Regions from separate parts of the Kitasatospora sp. NPDC057965 genome, predicted to be linked through region 3. Evidence: riboswitches for the same ligand, from Rfam matches in the RefSeq annotation. Region 3 holds a riboswitch; each other region holds the start of a gene.
What was found. A riboswitch is a leader RNA that binds a small molecule or an ion and turns the genes downstream of it on or off. The one in region 3 is predicted to bind thiamine pyrophosphate.
Positions count from the first base shown of each region.

Region 1: it holds a riboswitch for thiamine pyrophosphate, as region 3 does, so the genes downstream of both, ACFVVU_RS07660 (purine-cytosine permease family protein) here and thiC (phosphomethylpyrimidine synthase ThiC) in region 3, are expected to answer to the same signal.
Region 2: it holds a riboswitch for thiamine pyrophosphate, as region 3 does, so the genes downstream of both, thiO (glycine oxidase ThiO) here and thiC (phosphomethylpyrimidine synthase ThiC) in region 3, are expected to answer to the same signal.

Region 1 covers NZ_JBHVPZ010000004.1:410,634-416,828, reverse strand. The annotation lists gene ACFVVU_RS07680 (MerR family transcriptional regulator) at 1-166, opposite strand, end outside; gene ACFVVU_RS07675 (peptidoglycan-binding protein) at 286-1,395, opposite strand; tRNA gene ACFVVU_RS07670 (tRNA-Ser) at 1,609-1,696, opposite strand; gene ACFVVU_RS07665 (S1C family serine protease) at 1,763-3,508, opposite strand; TPP riboswitch at 3,691-3,838, shown strand; gene ACFVVU_RS07660 (purine-cytosine permease family protein) at 3,832-5,298, shown strand; gene ACFVVU_RS07655 (glycerophosphodiester phosphodiesterase family protein) at 5,406-6,195, shown strand, end outside.
Region 2 covers NZ_JBHVPZ010000025.1:108,329-114,523, forward strand. The annotation lists gene pknB (Stk1 family PASTA domain-containing Ser/Thr kinase) at 1-1,143, opposite strand, end outside; gene ACFVVU_RS28630 (thiazole synthase) at 1,292-2,089, opposite strand; gene thiS (sulfur carrier protein ThiS) at 2,093-2,314, opposite strand; gene thiO (glycine oxidase ThiO) at 2,311-3,474, opposite strand; TPP riboswitch at 3,469-3,575, opposite strand; gene ACFVVU_RS28645 (NAD(P)/FAD-dependent oxidoreductase) at 3,696-4,925, shown strand; gene ACFVVU_RS28650 (Rv2175c family DNA-binding protein) at 4,985-5,350, shown strand; gene thiE (thiamine phosphate synthase) at 5,347-5,991, shown strand; gene ACFVVU_RS28660 (polyprenyl synthetase family protein) at 6,043-6,195, opposite strand, start outside.
Region 3 covers NZ_JBHVPZ010000004.1:185,620-191,814, forward strand. The annotation lists gene ACFVVU_RS06660 (hypothetical protein) at 1-445, shown strand, start outside; gene ACFVVU_RS06665 (NUDIX domain-containing protein) at 446-979, opposite strand; gene ACFVVU_RS06670 (hypothetical protein) at 1,459-1,755, opposite strand; gene thiC (phosphomethylpyrimidine synthase ThiC) at 1,852-3,684, opposite strand; TPP riboswitch at 3,680-3,814, opposite strand; gene ACFVVU_RS06680 (hypothetical protein) at 3,977-4,183, shown strand; gene ACFVVU_RS06685 (flotillin family protein) at 4,309-5,811, shown strand; gene ACFVVU_RS06690 (3-oxoacyl-ACP synthase III family protein) at 5,890-6,195, shown strand, end outside.

The DNA.
Region 1 (6,195 bases), 230 kb from region 3:
TGAGGGCGATGAGCCGGTTGAGCCGGGCCAGTTGGGCCGCCTCGTAGCAGCGGTAGCCGCTGAACGGGTCGACCCGGGCGGGCCGGAGCAGTCCGACGGCGTCGTAGTGGCGCAGCATGCGGACCGACACCCGGCCGTGTTTGGCGAAGTCTCCGATGTTCAACATGGTCCCTCCAGTGCAGACCCTCACACGGTGTCATGGTCAAGCACCGGCTTCGCCGCCCGGCCTCCCCCGGCCGCCCGCTCCCGGCGACCCGTCCAGCCCGTTCGGTCCGTTCGGTCCGTTCAGTCCGTCACGTCGAACCCCCGGCGCTGCCCCAGCACCTGGAGGCTGCGCCGGCCGGGGATGCCGTTGGCGTCCTCGCCCGCGTAGCCGAGGCTGCGCTGGAACGCGGCGTACGCCTGCACGGTGCGGGTGCCGAGCGAGCCGTCCACCCAGCGCTGCTCCAGGAACCCCTCGTCCGCCAGGGCCTGTTCGACGATCCGCACCTCGCCGCCGTACGTCTGGTGGCCCTGCTCGGCCTCCGGGTCGGTGCGCGCCGCCGCGACCACGTGGGCGAGCGACACCCGCTGCGCCGAGGGCAGCCGGCCCAGCAGCCGACGCAGCGACGCCTCGCCCGGCACGCCGTCGGCGTCCGACCCCGAGTAGCCCAGACTGCGCTGGAAGTCCTGGTAGTTGAGGGTGTCGGCGTCCCGCCAGTCCTGGTCGGGACCGGACTGGTAGTGCCCGCCGAAGCCCTGCCGGACGAGCGCCTGGCCCACCTCCTCGACCTGCGGGCCGTGCGCGCCGTAGCCGTATTCGAGACCGTTGATGGTCACCCGGTACCGGGCGGGGCCGGAGCCGCCGCCCGGCGGGGGCAGCGGCGCACCGCCGGCCGCCGCGACGATGCCGGGCATCACGACGTCGCGGAACTGGCGGGCCCGGATGTCCCCGGGGCAGGCCGTCCCGCCGTCCGACCACTCGGGGAACATCCGGTGCACGCCGAAGCCGGGCTCGTCCCACTCGCCGCAGATCCGCAGCGGGATGCCGTGCCGCTGGTGCAGCCAGACCCCGAGCGCGACGAACGCGTTGATCTGGGCGTCCGTCCACGGATCGGTGCTCTGGTCGTCGCTGGCCGACTCCACGCTCACCGCGCCGGTGCCGTCGGCCCGGCGGTTGGCCCGCATGTTGGCGTCGGCGCGGGTCTGGGTGCCGATGTACTGCCCGACGCTGCCGTCGTACCCGACCCCGAAGTGGGACTCCAGGTTGGTGGAGTCCCGCCAGTACTCGTAGATCCGCCGCGGCGTCCACGGGGCCGCCACGCTGTGGAAGATCACCTGTGTCGGGGTGATCGCCGGCTGCTCGTCCGACTCCGGTTCGAGCTCCATCTTCTCCGCACCGGGGTACCAGGCCATCAGTCTCTCCTCGCCGGGCCCAGGGCAGTTCGCCCCTTACGCCCTGACGACGGACCTCGCACCCCCACCCGAGGACGTTCCCACCCCAAACCCCCCGTTCAGGTGAACCCTGCCCCACCCCGGCCCACAGCCGGCCCCACCCCGAACAGCACAAAGGCGGGTGCCGACCCGAGGTCGGCACCCGCCTTGAGCAGGTGGTTCTTCTCCTACCGGCGGAGAGCGTGGGATTCGAACCCACGGTACGGGGTCACCGCACGACAGTTTTCAAGACTGTTCCCTTAGGCCGCTCGGGCAGCTCTCCAGGCGGAGGTCAGCCTAACGGGTCCGGCGGGGTTCGGTGCACAGGGTTTCCGGGGCGGGTCGGGGGTCAGTTGTCGCCGACGCGGCTGCCGAGGGTGACCTTGGTGGTGGCGGTCTGGCCGTTGCGGGTGTACTCGACGTCGACGGTCTCGCCGGGCTTGTGCGTCCAGATCTTGCTGACCAGGGCGGGGCCGTTCTCGATCGGACTGCCACCGAGCTTGGTGATGACGTCGCCCGGCTTGAGGCCGGCCTGGTCGGCGGCGCCGCCCGGGGTGACGGCCGGCTGGCCCTGGACGTCGCGGGTCTGGATCTGCGCGCCGTCGCCCTTGTAGTCGTCGTTGCGCAGGACGTCGAGCTTGGCGTAGACCGGCTTGCCGGTCTTGATCAGGGTGTCGGCGACCCACTTGGCCTGGTTGATCGGGATCGCGAAGCCCAGGCCGATGGAGCCGGCCCGGCCGTTGCTGGAGGCGTTGGACTGGATCGCCGAGTTGATGCCGATCACGCCGCCGGCGGAGTCCAGCAGCGGGCCGCCGGAGTTGCCGGGGTTGATGGAGGCGTCGGTCTGCAGCGCGTTCATGTAGGAGGCCTGCGCGCCGGTCTCGTCGCCGGAGGCGACCGGGCGGTCCTTGGCGCTGACGATGCCGGTGGTGACGGTGGACTCCAGGCCGTACGGGGCACCGATGGCGATGGTGGAGTCGCCGACGTTGACCTTGTCGGAGTCGGCCAGCGGAAGCGGCGTCAGCTTTTCCTTGGGCGGGTTGTCGAGCTTGATGACGGCGACGTCGTAGCCCTCGGCGCGGCCCAGCACGGAGGCGCCGTAGGAGCTGCCGTCGGCGAACTTGACGGTCAGCTTGCCACCGCTGGAAGCGGGCGCGACCACGTGGTTGTTGGTGAGGATGTGGCCCTCGGTGTCGAAGACGAAGCCGGTGCCGGTGCCGGACTCGCCGTTGCCCTGGGCCTTGATGGTGACGACGCTGGGCAGCGCCTTCTGCGCGATGCCGGCGACCGAGCCCGGGGCGGGCTCGTTCTTCTGGGTGTTGTTGGCCTGGACGGTGGTGGAGCTGCGGTCGGCCTTGGCGCTCACCGACTTGCCGTCGCGGTCCGCGACGGACACGCCGACCGCGCCGCCGGCCACGCCGGCCACCAGGGCGACGGCCGCGACCAGGGCGATCAGGCCGCCGCGCTTCTTGCGCGGGCCGCCGGGGACCGGCGCGCCGGGGTACTCGCCCGGGTAGCCGAGCGGGCCGCCGGGACCGCCGGGGGCCCCGGGCGCGCCCGGGGTGATGTCGTGGGCGGCGCCCCAGCCGCCGAGCGGCTGGCCGGCGCCGAACGGGTGGTGGTGCTGGCCGGTCGCGCCCGGGGCCTGCGGGGCCCCCGGGGCGGCGAACGGGTCGTGCGCGACGGGCGCCGGGGGCACCGGCGTGCCCGGGGCCGGGGTGGCGTACGGGTTGTCGCCGTACGGCGCGGCGGCCTGAGCGACCGGGGCGGCCGGGGCCGCGGGCGCGGCGGGCGGCAGGACCGGCGGCGGCGCGTCCAGGTACCCGGGCTCGGCGGCCGGGGCCGGGGCCGGCGCGGCGGGCGCCTCCGGGGCGCCGACCTTGCCGAACGCCAGCGTGGGCGTGAACCCGCCGGAACCCCCCTCGGCGGGCGGCTGGGACGGCTGGTCGACTGCGGGCGTCGCTGCGGGGGCGGGGGCGGGGCCGGCCGCAGACTGCTGCGCCGGACCGTCAGAAGCGGAACCCACCACCCCCTGGCCGCCGGAGGGCTGCTCCCCCTGCGGCCCGGTGGACCCAACCTCGCGCTCGGTGCTCACGGACGACCTCCATAGCTGACAGGACCAACAACCATAGTTTTTCGCACACCCGATTCGATTGCCGTAAGGACCCTTCTGAAGAACTCATAAGAATCCTTAGCCGGGCCAGACGGCCGCCGAAGCGCCGTACCCGACACGACCCGTCTTGGCGTTCCCCCCGACGGCGACTAGCCTGTCGCTCCGAACTGACACGCGGGAGCTTGGACCGACCAGGCTGAGAGTGCGCCGGTCGACCGTACGCCACGGACCTCGTGGGCGGCCGTCGAGGGGGCGCAGACCGCCGGAACCTGTCCGGGTAATGCCGGCGTAGGGAGAGATCGGCCATGCCGTCCGCTTCGTCATCCTCGTCCTCCGGCGCGCCCGCGTCCCGGAACGTCCCCCCGCCGCAGGACGCCGCGGGCACCGCCCCCGGTTCCCCCGACGGGGACACCGCGCGGACGGCCACCGCCGTCCTGGAGCCCCCGGCCCGCACCGAGGCGCCGCTGGTGCTGGACACCGAGCCGCCCCGCACCCTCGGCTTCCGCGACCACTTCGCGCTCTGGATGAACCTCGGCGTCTCGCTGATCGGCTTCACCACCGCCGCGACCGTGCTCGGCGCCAAGGGCGAGGAGCTGTCGCTGGCCGCCGCGGTGACCGCGATCGCGGTCGGCACCGTGGTCGGCACCGCGATGCTCGGCGTGGCCGCGCTGATCGGCGCGCGGACCGGCGCGCCCGCCATGGCGAACCTGCGCGGCCTGTTCGGCACCCGGCTGTCCTACGTGCCGACGGTGCTCAACATCGTCCAGTGCATCGGCTGGGGCGTCTACGAGCTGCTGACGATCGCGCTCGGCGCGCAGACGGTGACCGGTACCGAGGGCTACCGCTGGGTCTTCGTGGTGCTGGCCGGCGCGCTGACCACCGCGCTGACCATCTGGCCGCTCGGCGCCATCGCGGTGCTGCGCCGCTTCGTCGCCGCCGCGGTGGCGGTCGCGATGGTGTACTTCACCGTCCAGCTCGGCCGGCACGGCGTACCGGACCCGGGCGCCGGCAACTGGCACGGCTTCCTGCGGGCGACGGACGCGATGATCGCGGTGTCGATCTCGTTCGTGCCGCTCGCCGCCGACTACACCCGGCACTCGCGCACCCCGCGCTCGGCGTTCTGGGGCAGCTTCTCCGGCTACACGATGGCCCAGGTCTGGTGCTACGTGCTCGGGCTGATGGCGCTGCTGCAGGCGGACGGGAACCCGGAGCGGATCTTCGACTCCTTCCTGGGCGTCTGGGCCGGCTGGCTGTTCCTGCTGGTGCTGGTGCTGCGCGAGACCGACCAGTCCTTCGCCAACGTCTACTCGACCGCGATGTCGATCCACAACCTGCTGCCGAAGGTCGACCGCCGGGTGCTGACGGGCGGCACCGGTGTGCTGATCACCGTGCTCGCGCTGCAGATCACCGCGTTCACCGACTCCTACTACGCCTTCCTGGGGCTGATCGGCTCGGTCTTCGTGCCGATGTTCGCGGTGCTGGCGGTCGACTACTTCCTCGGCGCCGGGCGGCGCGGCTGGGACCTCTCCGCCGACGCCCCGTCCCGCTGGCTGATGCTGCTGCCGTGGGCGCTGGGCTTCGCCACCTACCAGCTGATCGCGCCGACCGCGGTGGCCGGCTGGTGGACGGACCTCTGGACCTCCGCGCAGGAGGCGCTGCACTTCACCCCGCAGGAGTGGACCTCGGCCTCGCTGTTCGGCTTCCTGGTGCCGGCCCTGGCCACCTGGGCGCTCACCCCGTTCACCCGGGCCCGCGGCGCCGTCGCGCGCTGACCCGCTCCGCAGCCGCGGGCGCGGAGGCGGACACGGAGGCGAAGACGGCCCCCCGGGTTGGGACCGTCTTCGCCTCCGTGTCACTTGCGCGGCCTATCGTGTAGGGCGTGACCAGCCCTGATGTCTCGCCCGCGACGGCCCGCACCGCACCGCCCGTCCAGGTGATCGCCCACCGCGGTTCCTCGTACGCCCTTCCCGAGCACACCCTCGCCGCCTACCGCCAGGCGCTCACCGAGGGGGCGGACGCCCTGGAGTGCGACGTGCGGGTGACCGCCGACGGGCAGCTGGTCTGCGTGCACGACCGGCGGATCGGCCGGGTCTCGGACGGCCGGGGCACGGTGTCCGCGATGACCCTGGCCGAGCTGGAGGCGCACGACTTCGGCGCCTGGAAGACCGGCCGGCCGAGCGAGGACCCGGAGCTGCGCGGGGTGCTGCGGCTGGAGAGCCTGCTGGAGCTGGTGGTGGACTGCGGGCGTCCGGTGGACCTCGCGATCGAGACCAAGCACCCGGTGCGGTTCCGCGGCCGGGTGGAGTCCGAGCTGCTGCGGGTGCTGGACCGGTTCGGGATCGGCGGCGCGGGCGGCGGCGACGCGGGCGCGGGCGGCCACGGCGTCAACGCCCGGATCATGAGCTTCTCCTCGCTCGCGCTGGCCCGGGTGGCGGCCGCCGCGCCGCAGTACCCGCGGGTGTTCCTGTTCGAGCGCGGCCTGGTGCTGCGCGGACGGCTGCGCCCGGGCGCGCCGCTGCCGGGCGGGGCGCGGATCGCCGGTCCCGGCATCGAGCTGGTGCGGGCCCGGCCGGGGCTGGTGACCAGGCTGCGCGAGCTGGGCCACCAGGTGCACGTGTGGACCGTGGACGAACCGGCCGACGTCGAGCTCTGCCTGGAGCTCGGGGTGT
Region 2 (6,195 bases), on a different contig from region 3:
GACCACGGCCGTCCAGATCAGCGGTCCCCGCGGCAGCCGGCGGGCGGTGGCGGACCGGGGGCGCCGGGCGCGGCGCGGCGCGCGCAGGGGCGGCGGCTCGTCGTACGGGCGGGGCTCGGTGAGCAGCTGGTCCATGAGGTCCGGCGGCACGTCCAGCACGCTGGTGCGCTCGACCGGGGGCGCGGGCAGCAGCACCGGGGTGAGCACCGAGGTCGCCTCGCCGGTCGGGTACCGCGGGCTGGGCCGGGTGGAGGCCGGCGGTTCGGCGTCCAGCTGGGCCGGGGTGAGCCCGCGGCGCACCCGCTGGAGCGCGGCGAGCAGCTCGACCGCGTCGTGCGGGCGGATCGCGCGGTCCCGGGCGCAGGCGCCGGCCACTATGGCGTCCAGCCCGGGCGTCACGCCGGGGACGGCGGCGGACGGCGGCGGGACGTCCTCGTGCAGGTGGCGGTACATCACCTGGACGGGGTTCTCGCCGGTGTGCGGGCGGGCGCCGGTGAGCATCTCGTAGAGCAGGATGCCGGCCGCGTAGACGTCCACCCGCTGGTCGGTCTCGGCGCCCGGGCGGATCTGCTCGGGCGCGAGGTAGGAGACGGTGCCGAGCACGGTGCCGGCCGTCGCGGTGGTGGAGGTGGTGGCGCCGTCGGCGGCGTCGAGCACCCGGACCAGGCCGAAGTCGGCGACCTTGACCAGGCCGTCCTCGGTGATCAGCACGTTCTCGGGCTTGACGTCGCGGTGCACCAGTCCGGCCCGGTGGGCGGCGCCCAGGGCGGCGAGCACCGGCTCCAGGATGTCCAGGGCGGCCCGCACGGACAGCGCGCCGCGGTCGCGCAGCAGGTCGCGCAGGGTGCCGCCGGGCACGTACTCCATGGCGAGGAAGACGTGCGCGCCGTCGGCGCCCTGGTCGAAGACGTTGACCACGTTGGGGTGGGCGAGCCGGGCGACGGCCTTGGCCTCGCGGATGAAGCGGCTGGTGAACGCGGTGTCGCCGGCCAGCGAGGGGTGCATCACCTTGAGCGCCACGACCCGGTCGAGCCGGGTGTCGGTGCCCTGGTAGACGGTGGACATGCCGCCGGTGGCGATCCGCCGCTCGACCCGGTACCGGCCGTCGAGCAGGGTACCGATCAGGGGGTCGCGCAATGCCATGTCCACCCGGCGAGTCTAGGACGTGGGGGTCCGCCGGCCCCGGGAGACACCGCTCCCGGGGCCGCTCTGTGCCCGGTTTGTGACACCAGAACGATGATCGTGTTGATTATCCGGAATGTCGGGTGCCCGGAACGGACGGGGCGGACCCTCAGAACGCCGGGTGCTCGCGGGTGTCCAGGTCGGCGCGGCCGGCCATCGCGGACGAGGCCTCGGCGTGGAACCGGCGCGGGATCCGGCCCGCCCGGTGGGCCAGCCGGCCCGCCTCGGCGGCGTGCCGCATCGCGTCGGCCATCAGCACCGGGTCCTGGGCGCGGGTGACGGCCGAGGCCAGCATCACCGCGGCGCAGCCCAGTTCCATCGCCAGCGCGACGTCCGAGGCGGTGCCGGCGCCGGCGTCCAGGATCACCGGGACGCCCGCGCCCTCCACGATCAGCTGGAAGTTGTGCGGGTTGCGGATGCCCAGGCCGGAGCCGATCGGCGAGCCCAGCGGCATGATCGCCGCGCAGCCGACGTCCTCCAGCTTGCGGGCCAGCACCGGGTCGTCGTTGGTGTACGGCAGCACCGTGAAGCCGTCGTCGACCAGGGTCTCGGCGGCGTCCAGCAGCTCGATCGGGTCCGGCAGCAGGGTCCGCTCGTCGGCGATCACCTCCAGCTTCACCCAGTCGGTGCCGAGCGCCTCGCGGGCCAGCCGGGCGGTCAGCACGGCCTCGCCGGCGGTGAAGCAGCCGGCCGTGTTGGGCAGTACCCGGATGCCGTTGCGGCTCAGCACGTCCAGCACCGAGCCCTGGGTGCCGGCGTTCACCCGGCGCATGGCCACGGTGGTCAGCTCGGTGCCGGACACCCGCAGCGCCTGCTCCAGGACCTCCAGGCTGGGGGCGCCGCCGGTGCCCATGATCAGCCGGGAGGAGAAGGACGTCCCGGCGATGGTGAGAAGGTCGTCGGCCATCGGTCAGCCTCCCTGGACGGCGGTGAGGATCTCGATCCGGTCGCCCGCCGACAGCGGCGTGCGCGGCCACTCGGCGCGCGGCACCACGGCCTCGTTCAGGGCGGCGGCGACGCCGGAGTGCGCCTGGCTGAGGGTGGCGACCACCTCGGCGAGGGTGGTCGTGGCGGGCACCTCGCGGGGCTCGCCGTTGACGCTCAGGGGGATGTCGCTGGTGCGGGGGCTCATGCCGGGACCTTCGTGAATCGGGTGGGGGCGAACGGGTGGGCGAGCTCCGGCAGGGTGCCGGTGGCCAGGTAGTCGGCCAGCAGGTCGCCGGTGACGGGCGTCAGCAGGACGCCGTTGCGGTAGTGGCCGGTGGCGGCGACCAGGCCGGGCAGCGCGGTCGGGCCGAGCAGCGGCGCGTTGTCCGGCGAACCGGGGCGCAGCCCGGCGCCGGTCTCCACCAGCGGCAGCTCGGTGATGCCGGGGACCAGCTCGTGCGCGTCGCGCAGCAGCTCGTACACCCCGCCGGCGGTGACCGTGGTGTCGTGGCCCTGCTCCTCGGTGGTCGCGCCGACCACCAGCTCGCCGTTCTCGCGCGGCACCAGGTAGAGGTGGCCGCCGCGGACCACGGCGCGCACGTTGCGCGAGAGGAAGGGCCGGTACGCCTCCGGCACCCGCAGCCGCAGCACCTGCCCCTTGACCGGGCGGATCGCCGGCAGCACGCCCGGGGGCAGGCCGGGCAGCAGGTGGCTGCGCGAGCCGGCCGCGAGCACGATCCGGTCGGCGGTGACGCTCTCGCCGGTGGCCAGCCGGGCTCCGGTCGCGCGGTCGTGCTCGACCAGCAGATCGGTGACCTCGGTGCGGTGCACCACCGCGCCGGCCCGCTCGCACGCGTGCAGCAGGGCCTCGGCCAGCCGGCGGCCGTCCACCTGGTGGTCGTCGGTGACGTGCAGGCCGCCGCGCACGCCGGGTGCGAGCATCGGCTCCAGTCGGCGGGCCTCACGGCCGGTGAGCCACTGCGAGTCCAGGCCGAGCCGCTGGTGGAAGGCGTGCAGCTCGCGCAGTTCCGCGCGGTCGTCGGCGTCGAGGGCGACGGCGAGGGTGCCGCACTGCCGGTAGCCGATGTCCCGGCCGCCGCTCGCCTCGGTGAGTTCGGCGGCGAAGGACGCGTACCGCTCGTTGGAGGCCATCCCGAGGCGCAGCAGCGGCTCCTCGCCGTACTGGAGTTCGGTGACCGGGGCGAGCATGCCCGCCGCGACCTGGGCGGCACCGTGGCCGGGCCAGGGGTCGACCAGCAGGACGCGCAGCCCGCGCTGGGCCGCCCGCCAGGCGACGACGAGGCCGATGATCCCACCGCCGATGACCAGCACCTCGGCATGGGCGCCCCGTACCAGGCGTGTCAAAGCTGCTCTCCCTTCGCCGGTATGACCCGGATCAGGTTCGGACGGTCGCGGGCCGTGCCAGCCCGCCTCTCAGCCCGGTGCGCCGGGCTCCCGTGATGGTGCCCCCACCTTAACTCCGGGGGGTGCGCCCCCTGAAGGTGCCCGGGAGCGGGGCGGGGAGGGACGGGGGAGGGGCGGCCTAGGACCTCGGACCCGGGACCGGCCTCAGTACAGTGACGGGCGTGGCTGAGCTGAACGGAACGGGACAGACGGATCGGGTCGTCGTGGTGGGCGCCGGGCTGGCCGGGGCGCAGTGCGCCGCGGTGCTGCGGCGCGACGGCTGGCAGGGGCGGATCACGCTGGTCGGCGAGGAGCCGCACGCGCCGTACGACCGGCCGCCGCTCTCCAAGGACGTCCTGCTCGGCAAGACCGACAGCACCGCCCTCGACCTCGACTTCGCCGGCCTCGGCGTCGAGCTGCTCACCGGCCGCCGCGCCACCGGACTCACCCCCGGCGGTCCCGGCGGCGCGGGCCTGCTGCACACCGACGCCGGGGACGAGCCGTACGACGCGCTGGTGATCGCCACCGGCGCCGAGCCGCGGGCCCTGCCCGGCGCCGAGCGCGCCCATCTGCTGCACACCCTGGACGACGCGCTGGCGCTGCGCGCCCTGCTCCGCCCCGGCCTGCGCCTGGTGCTGGTCGGCGCGGGCTGGATCGGCGCCGAGGTGGCCACCGCCGCCCGGGCGGCCGGCTGCGAGGTGACCGTCGTCGAGGCCGGCCCGGCGCCCGTCCCCGGCGCGCTGCCCGCCGAGGTCGGCCGGGCGATGGCCGCCTGGTACGCCGAGGCCGGGGTGGACCTGCGCTGCGGCACCGGCGTCGCGGCCGTCGAACCGGGCGCGGTGCTGCTCGCCGACGGCTCGCACCTGCCCGCCGACGAGGTGGTGGTCGGCATCGGCGCCCGCCCGGCCACCGGCTGGCTGGCCGGCACCGGGGTCGCCCTGGACGCGGCCGGCGCCGTGCTGGTGGACGAGCGGCTGCGCACCACCGTGCCGGGTGTCCTCGCGGCCGGCGACTGCGTCAGCTACCCCTCGGTGCGCTCCGGCACCCGGCTGACCGTCCAGCACTGGGACCACGCGCTGCAGTCCGGCGAGGCCGTCGCCGCCACCCTGCTCGGAACGGACGCGCCGCCGTACGACCCGGTGCAGTACTTCTGGTCCGAGCAGTTCGGCCGGATGGCGCAGTACGCCGGACGGCACGGCGCGGGCGACGAGCTGCTGTGGCGCGGCTCGCCGTCGGACGCCGGCTGGTCGGTGCTCTGGCTGCGCGACGGCGCCCTGCGCGCGCTGCTCGCGGTCGACCGGCCGCGCGACCTGACCCAGGGACGGCGGCTGATCGAGCGAGGCGCCGTGCTCGACCCGGCCCGCGCCGCCGACCCGGCGGTCCCGCTGAAGTCGGCCCTGGCCGCCGGGTAGCGCCGGGCGGCGGACCCGGTTGGTGCGCGGCGGGCCGCCGAGGTGGCAGTCTGGTGCTTGTGAGTGAGATCGAAGCCAAGATTGAAGCCCTGGTCCCCGCGTGGCTGTACCTCCCCGACATCTCCGAGAAGTGGGGTCTGGTGGTCACCGAGGTCCGCAACATGGTCAAGAAGGGTGACCTGATCGCCGTCCGCCGCGGCCCCAACAAGTCGCTGCAGGTCCCGGCGGCGTTCATCGACGAGACCGGCCCGGTGAAGCACCTGGTCGGCACGCTGACGGTGCTGCGCGACAGCGGGTTCAGCGACGAGGAGATCCTCGAATGGATGTTCAGCGAGGACCCGTCGCTGCCCGGCACCCCCGTCCAGGCGCTCTGGGAGAACCGGGCCACCGAGGTCAAGCGCCGCGCCCAGGCGATGGCGCTGTGACGGACCGACGGGATCGGCTCGCCGACGCCCGGCTGTACCTGTGCACCGACGCCCGGCGCGAGCGCGGCGACCTCGCCGAGTTCCTGGACGCGGCGCTGGCCGGCGGCGTCGACATCGTCCAGCTCCGGGACAAGGGCCTGGAGGCCCGGCAGGAACTGGCGGCGCTGGAGGTCTTCGCCGACGCCTGCCGCCGGCACGGCAAGCTGCTCGCCGTCAACGACCGCGCCGACGTCGCCCACGCGGCCGGCCCCGACGTGCTGCACCTCGGGCAGGACGACCTTCCGGTGCCCGCCGCCCGGGCGATCATCGGCGAGGACGTGCTGATCGGGCGGTCCTGCCACGCCGAGTCCGAGGTGGCCGCGGCCGCCGCCGAGCCCGGCGTCGACTACTTCTGCACCGGTCCGGTCTGGCCGACCCCGACCAAGCCTGGACGCCCCGCGCCGGGCCTGGGCCTGGTCGAGTACGCGGCGAAGCTGGGGACCGACCGCCCGTGGTTCGCCATCGGCGGCGTCGACCTCGGCAACCTGGACGAGGTGCTGGCCGCCGGCGCCCGCCGGGTGGTCGTCGTCCGGGCCATCACCGCCGCGGACGACCCGGGGGCCGCGGCCGCCGAGTTCGCCCGCCGGCTGCGCGCCCGCTGACCGACCGGGGCCGCCGCCGTCCGCTCCGCCCCCGCGCCTGTGCGGAGGGGGTCAGTACTTGCGGACGGTGGCGGCCTCGGCGAGCGCCAGCAGCGTCCCGCGGGCCCGCGGGTCCGCCAGCGGCGCCTCGTCCAGCGCGGCCAGCGCCTGACGCAGCAGCTCCTCGATCCGCTGCTCCACCCGCTCCGGCGCGCCGCTGCGGGC
Region 3 (6,195 bases):
GAGCGCGAACGACCAGGCGGCGACCCACCGGGCGATCACCCGAGCACACGACCACTTCGAGCGGATCTCCACCACCGACGACGATCCCGTATGGGTCCAGTACTTCGACCACACCAAGCTCACCGTGGACACCGGGATCGCCCTTGGCCAGCTGGGCGATGCGACGGCCGCCGAGCCCCTCATCGCCGAAGCCCTCCGTGCCGAGCCGACGACGAACCTCCGAGGCCGCGCGTTCCACAGCTTCTGGCTCGCCCGCACGCAACTCCAGCGGCAGGAACTCGAACTGGCCTGCACGACCGCGACGGCAGCCCTCGACCTCGCGGCGGCCGTCGAATCCCCCAGGGTGGTCGCCCATCTCCAGGAGTTCCGGCAGCTGCTCAAGCCCTACCGCGGCCACACCCAGGCCGAGGAACTGGTCGACCGGATCACCGGCTCGGCCGGATGATCAGAGGCCGGCCTCGTCGAGCAGCAGGTAGAGCACACCCACGAGCGTGCCGCTGCTGACGATCTCGCGGCGGTCGATCATGCCGCGCAGCTCGGACAGGGCGACCCATTCGATCCGGTCGGACTCGTTGCGCTCGGTCGGCGGGCCCACGTACTCGACGGCATCGGCCCGGAACACGAAGTGCTCGGAGTCGGTGATCCCGTTCGCCGGCTGGGCGTAGATCAGCGGCTTGACCTCACCGACCTTCCAGCCGGTCTCCTCCAGCGCTTCGCGGGCCGCGGCCTCCGCCGGGGTCTCGTCCGGCTCGATCAGCCCCATCGGGAGTTCCCAGGCCCAGGTGTTGGTGATGAAGCGGTGCCGCCACATCATGAGCACCTGCTTCTCGCTGTTCACGATGGCCGCGACCGCCAGGTGCCGGAGCTTGACCACGTGGTGCTCCCAGCGGTGCCCGTCGGGCTGCTCGACATCAGCCAGCCACAGGTTCACCCAAGGGTTCTCGTAGATCGGACGTTCCCCGTGGATCTTCCACTGCATCGCTGCGGCCCCTCTCGACGGACCTTCAGCATGTCAGACCACGAAGCTCAAAGGTCCAGTTCCGGCGAATTTGCGTCAGCGTGACGAAATGCCAAGGCTGGCCCTTCAGTGTTGGGATGAAACGGCCGAGTACCAGCGCATCCACGATGGGACCTGAGGCTTCCGAAGCGTGGGCGGCCCGCGACTCCCCCACAGTCGCGGGTCCGCCCTGCCAAGCTCTTGAAGGTCGGATCAGTCGGCGAGCAGGAGGTAGACCCGGTCGCCTTGCTCGGCGAACTCCCCGGACTCGGCCCGCAGCTAGCCAGGGCCTCGACGGCACACTTGGCGTTCACGGACTTGTCGCAGAAACCCAAAGCGCCGAATTCTGCCGCCTCGGGTCACGTTCATCCCCTATCAGACTTCATCTCCGAGCGATTCAAGCACGCGTCGAACCTGCTCCGAGGGATTCCTCATGGACGATATTTTCAAGGCCACTTCGCTCACCCGGTTGTCCCCTCCTCCAGCCAGTAGAGATAGACCCGCAGGTCCGTCGCAAGACCGCCAGCCATGTAGGACTCGTAGTCCCGGACCGCCTCCGCCACCCCTTGCTCTGCCCAGTCGATACTGGCCCAGTCGTGGTCGGAGAGGTACTGCGTGATCCGGCCTGTTCGGCAGGTGTCGGTCTCACCTCCGTAGAGGGGTCCGGAAACGTTGAGCCAGAGGCAGTCCTCCCAGCGGCCTCGGAACACTTCACGGTCCTCGCCGAGTACCGGCCCCGGGTCGAAGTAGAGCGTCACGGGCCGAACATAGGACGACGCCTTCCACCAAACACCGGGGGATCCTGAGCCGAGCGCCGTCCCGCGTCGGTCGGGACGGCGCTCGGGTGTGGTGTGTCAGTCCGCGAGAGGGAGGTAGACCTTGTTGCCGTGGGCCTTGAACTCCTCGGACATGGCCTGCATGCCGGCCTCGGCCTCGGCGTCGTAGCCGGACTCGACGGCGGTGGAGCCGTCGCCGTGCTCGTCGCGGATCTTCTGACTGATCTTCATCGAGCAGAACTTCGGGCCGCACATCGAGCAGAAGTGGGCGGTCTTGGCGGGCTCGGCGGGGAGGGTCTCGTCGTGGAAGGCGCGGGCCGTCTCCGGGTCGAGGGCCAGGTTGAACTGGTCCTCCCAGCGGAACTCGAAGCGGGCGTCGGAGAGGGCGTCGTCCCAGGCCTGGGCGCCGGGGTGGCCCTTGGCGAGGTCGGCGGCGTGGGCGGCGATCTTGTAGGTGATGACGCCGGTCTTCACGTCGTCGCGGTTGGGCAGGCCCAGGTGCTCCTTGGGGGTGACGTAACAGAGCATCGCGGTGCCCCACCAGGCGATCATCGCCGCGCCGATGCCCGAGGTGATGTGGTCGTAGCCGGGCGCGACGTCGGTGGTGAGCGGGCCCAGGGTGTAGAAGGGGGCCTCGTCGCAGATCTCCTTCTGGAGATCCATGTTCTCCTTGATCTTGTGCATCGGGACGTGGCCCGGGCCCTCGATCATCACCTGGACGTCCCTGGCGCGGGCGATCCGGCCCAGCTCGCCGAGGGTCTGCAGTTCGGCGAACTGGGCCTCGTCGTTGGCGTCGGCGATCGAGCCGGGGCGCAGGCCGTCACCGAGGGAGAAGGTGACGTCGTAGCGGGCGAGGATGTCGCAGAGTTCCTCGAAGTTGGTGTAGAGGAAGTTCTCCCGGTGGTGCGCCAGGCACCAGGCGGCCATGATCGAGCCGCCGCGCGAGACGATGCCGGTCTTGCGGCGGGCGGTCAGCGGCACGTAGCGCAGCAGCACGCCGGCGTGCACGGTCATGTAGTCGACGCCCTGCTCGCACTGCTCGATGATCGTGTCGCGGTAGACCTCCCAGCTCAGCTCCTCGGCCTTGCCGTCGACCTTCTCCAGCGCCTGGTAGAGCGGCACGGTGCCGATCGGCACGGGGGAGTTGCGCAGGATCCACTCGCGGGTGGTGTGGATGTTGCGGCCGGTGGAGAGGTCCATGACGGTGTCGGCCCCCCAGCGGGTGGCCCAGGTCATCTTCTCCACCTCCTCCTCGATCGAGGAGGTGACGGCGGAGTTGCCGATGTTGGCGTTGATCTTCACCAGGAAGTTGGTGCCGATGATCGCCGGCTCGACCTCGGGGTGGTTCACGTTGACCGGGATGACGGCGCGGCCGCGGGCGACCTCGTCGCGGACGAACTCGGGCGCCAGGCCCTCGCGCAGGGCGACGAACTCCATCTCGGGCGTGACGACGCCGCGCTTGGCGTACCCGAGCTGGGTGACGGCGGCTCCGTCGCGGCCGCGCAGCGGGCGGCGCGGGCGGCCGGGGAAGACCGCGTCGAGGTTGCGCAGGTCGCCGCCGCGCGGCGAGGTGTGGCGGATGCCGTCGTCCTCGGGGCGCGCCTCGCGGCCGTCGTACTCCTCGACGTCGCCGCGCTGACGGATCCAGGCCTCGCGCAGGGCGGGCAGGCCGCGCCGCACGTCGGGCTCGTAGTCCGGGTCGGTGTACGGCCCGGAGGTGTCGTACAGCGGGACGGTCTTCCCGTTGGTGAGCACGACCTCGCGGTACGGCACGCGCAGATCGGGGCGGGACCCCTCGCGGTGGGCCTTGCGCCAGGCCGGGGCCGGGTAGCCGCTGCCCGCGCTGGTGACGGCGCCCTCGGGGCCGGACCGGGGCCGGGCAGACTGCGGCTGTGCCTCAAAGCTGGTCATCGGACCTCAAACTCCCTACGCCGGCATTACCCGGTCAGGTTCCTGCGGTCGACGCAGCCGCCGGTCCGTCCGTCGACGTCCCGTTCAGCGCCCTCTCAGCCCGGTGCTCCGAGCTCCCGCGTCCGCAGGCGGTGTTGCCCGCGCATGACGTCCAACACCGTAGCGAGCCGATCGCCGGAGGTCCAGAGCGGGTCCGGGAGGGGGAACGTCGAGGTCCGGACGGTGAACGGGGGGCGCGTAGCCGCCGCTGCGGGCAGACTGGCTCCGTAGCGGACGAGGCGAGGAGGCCGGCGTGGTCGGGAGCACGGGGCGGGTCACCGGGGCGGTTGGCGCGGGGCTGGTCGGCGAGGTGATGGTGCACGTGCCGGAGCGTCAGGGCACCGAGGCGTTCCTCGCCTACCTGGCGGTGCCGGGCGAGCGACTGACGGTCGGCACACCGGTGGTGGTGATCGAGTACCAGCCGCCGAGGACGGTGTACGTGGCGCCGATCGGGCCGTGACACGCCGATGACCCTCCGGTGACGACCTTGTGACGGCCAGTCATGTCACTTCCCTTTCCCCCGGATCGGCCGGGGCGGACAATCCGACTCGGCGCATCTCCTGCGCTCGAAGGGGGAGTTGAACCATGGGACTCATCATCGCCGGGGCAGCCGTCGCGGCACTGATCATCGGGGTCACGCTCTTCAAACTCATGTGGCGGGTGGCCGAGCCGAACGAGGCGCTCATCATCTCCGGCTCCCGGCACCGCACCGAGGGGGTCGGCGACGGTCTGGGCTTCCGGATCGTCACCGGGCGCGGCACCCTCGTCACCCCCGGCCTGCAGGGGGTCCGGCGGCTCTCGCTGGACCTCAACGAGGCGGAACTGAACGTCGAGTGCGTCACCACGCAGGGCATCCCGGTCCGGGTGAAGGGCGTGGTGATCTTCAAGGTCGGCGACGACGACGTCTCGATCGCCAACGCCGCCCGCCGTTTCCTGGACCAGCAGAAGCTGATCAGCCAGCGCGTGCACAACGTCTTCGCCGGCCACCTGCGCTCGATCGTCGGCGGGCTCACCGTCGAGGACATGATCCGCGACCGCGAGCGGCTCACCGGCGAGACCCGGGCCGCCTCCGGGCTGGAGATGGAGAAGCTCGGGCTGATCATCGACACCCTGCAGATCCAGGAGATCATCGACCCGACCGGCTACATCAAGAACCTCGCCATCCCGCACGCCGCCGCCGTCCAGCGGGACGCCAGGATCGCCCAGGCCGAGGCGGACCGGCTGGCCACCGAGGCCGAGCAGGAGGCGGCCGCCCGCAAGGCCGAGGCGACCCGCAACAGCGAGATCCAGCAGTCCTCGTACCAGGCCGAGATGGACACCGCCACCGCCCGCGCCCGACAGGCCGGACCGCTGGCCGACGCCGCCGCCCGGCAGCAGGTGGTGGTCCAGGAGACCCGGGTCGCCGAGTTGGAGGCACAGCGCAAGGAGCAGCAGCTGCAGATCGACGTGCGCAAACCCGCCGACGCCCGCGCGTACGACACCCGCACCAGCGCGGAGGCGGCCCGCGACGCGCGGATCTCGGCCGCGCAGGCGCAGGCCCGGGAGACCGAGCTGGCGGCGACCGCCGAGGCCAGCCGGGTGCGGGTCGCGGCCGAGGCGGACGCCGAGGCCACCCGGGTGCGCGGCCTGGCACAGGCCGAGGCGACCACCGCGACCGGACAGGCGGAGGCGTCCGCCGCCGAGGCGCGCGGTCTGGCCGACGCCGCGGCGGCGCGGGCGATCGGACTGGCCCGGGCGGAGGGCATCAAGGCCCGCGCCACCGCCCTCGCCGAGAACCAGGACGCCGTGGTGGCACAGGAGTTGGCGGAGCAGTGGCCGCAGATCGTGCGGGCCGCCGCGGAGTCCTTCGGCAACGTCGAGCACATGGTGCTGCTCAACGGGGCCGACGGGATGGGCGAGTTGTTCGCCAAGGCGCTGGCGATGGGCGGCACCGGGCTCGGACTGGCCCGCCAGCTGCTGTCCACCGTCGGCCCGGACGGCGCCGCCGCCCCGGCGACCGCCGCTCCGACGGCCGTCCCGGTTCCGGTGGACGCGGTGCCCGTGCCGGTGGACGCGGTGCCGGTGGACGCGATCCCCGAGGAGGACTGAGCGGTTGGGTAGCCCGGTCCGCCCGCCTGAGTACCCGTACTCAGGCGGGCGCGGCCGGGCTCGCCGGACGATGGGGCCATGCAACCAGCAGCCATCGCGCGGATCGGCATCACCGCCGCCGGAGCCCAGCTCCCCGCCCGCCGACTGACCTCCCGGCAACTCCAGGACGAGATCACCGCCGGCGGCCGGCTGTGCCTGCCGGAGCGGACCCTGGAGAAGGCCACCGGCATCCTCACCCGGTACTTCGCCGCCGACGGCGAGTACGCCTCCACGCTGGCCGTCGGCGCCGCCCGGCGCGCCCTGGACGCCCGTGGGCTGCACCCGCTCGACGTCGACCTGCTGCTCTTCGCCTCCGCCACCCGGGACGTCGCCGAGCCCGCCACC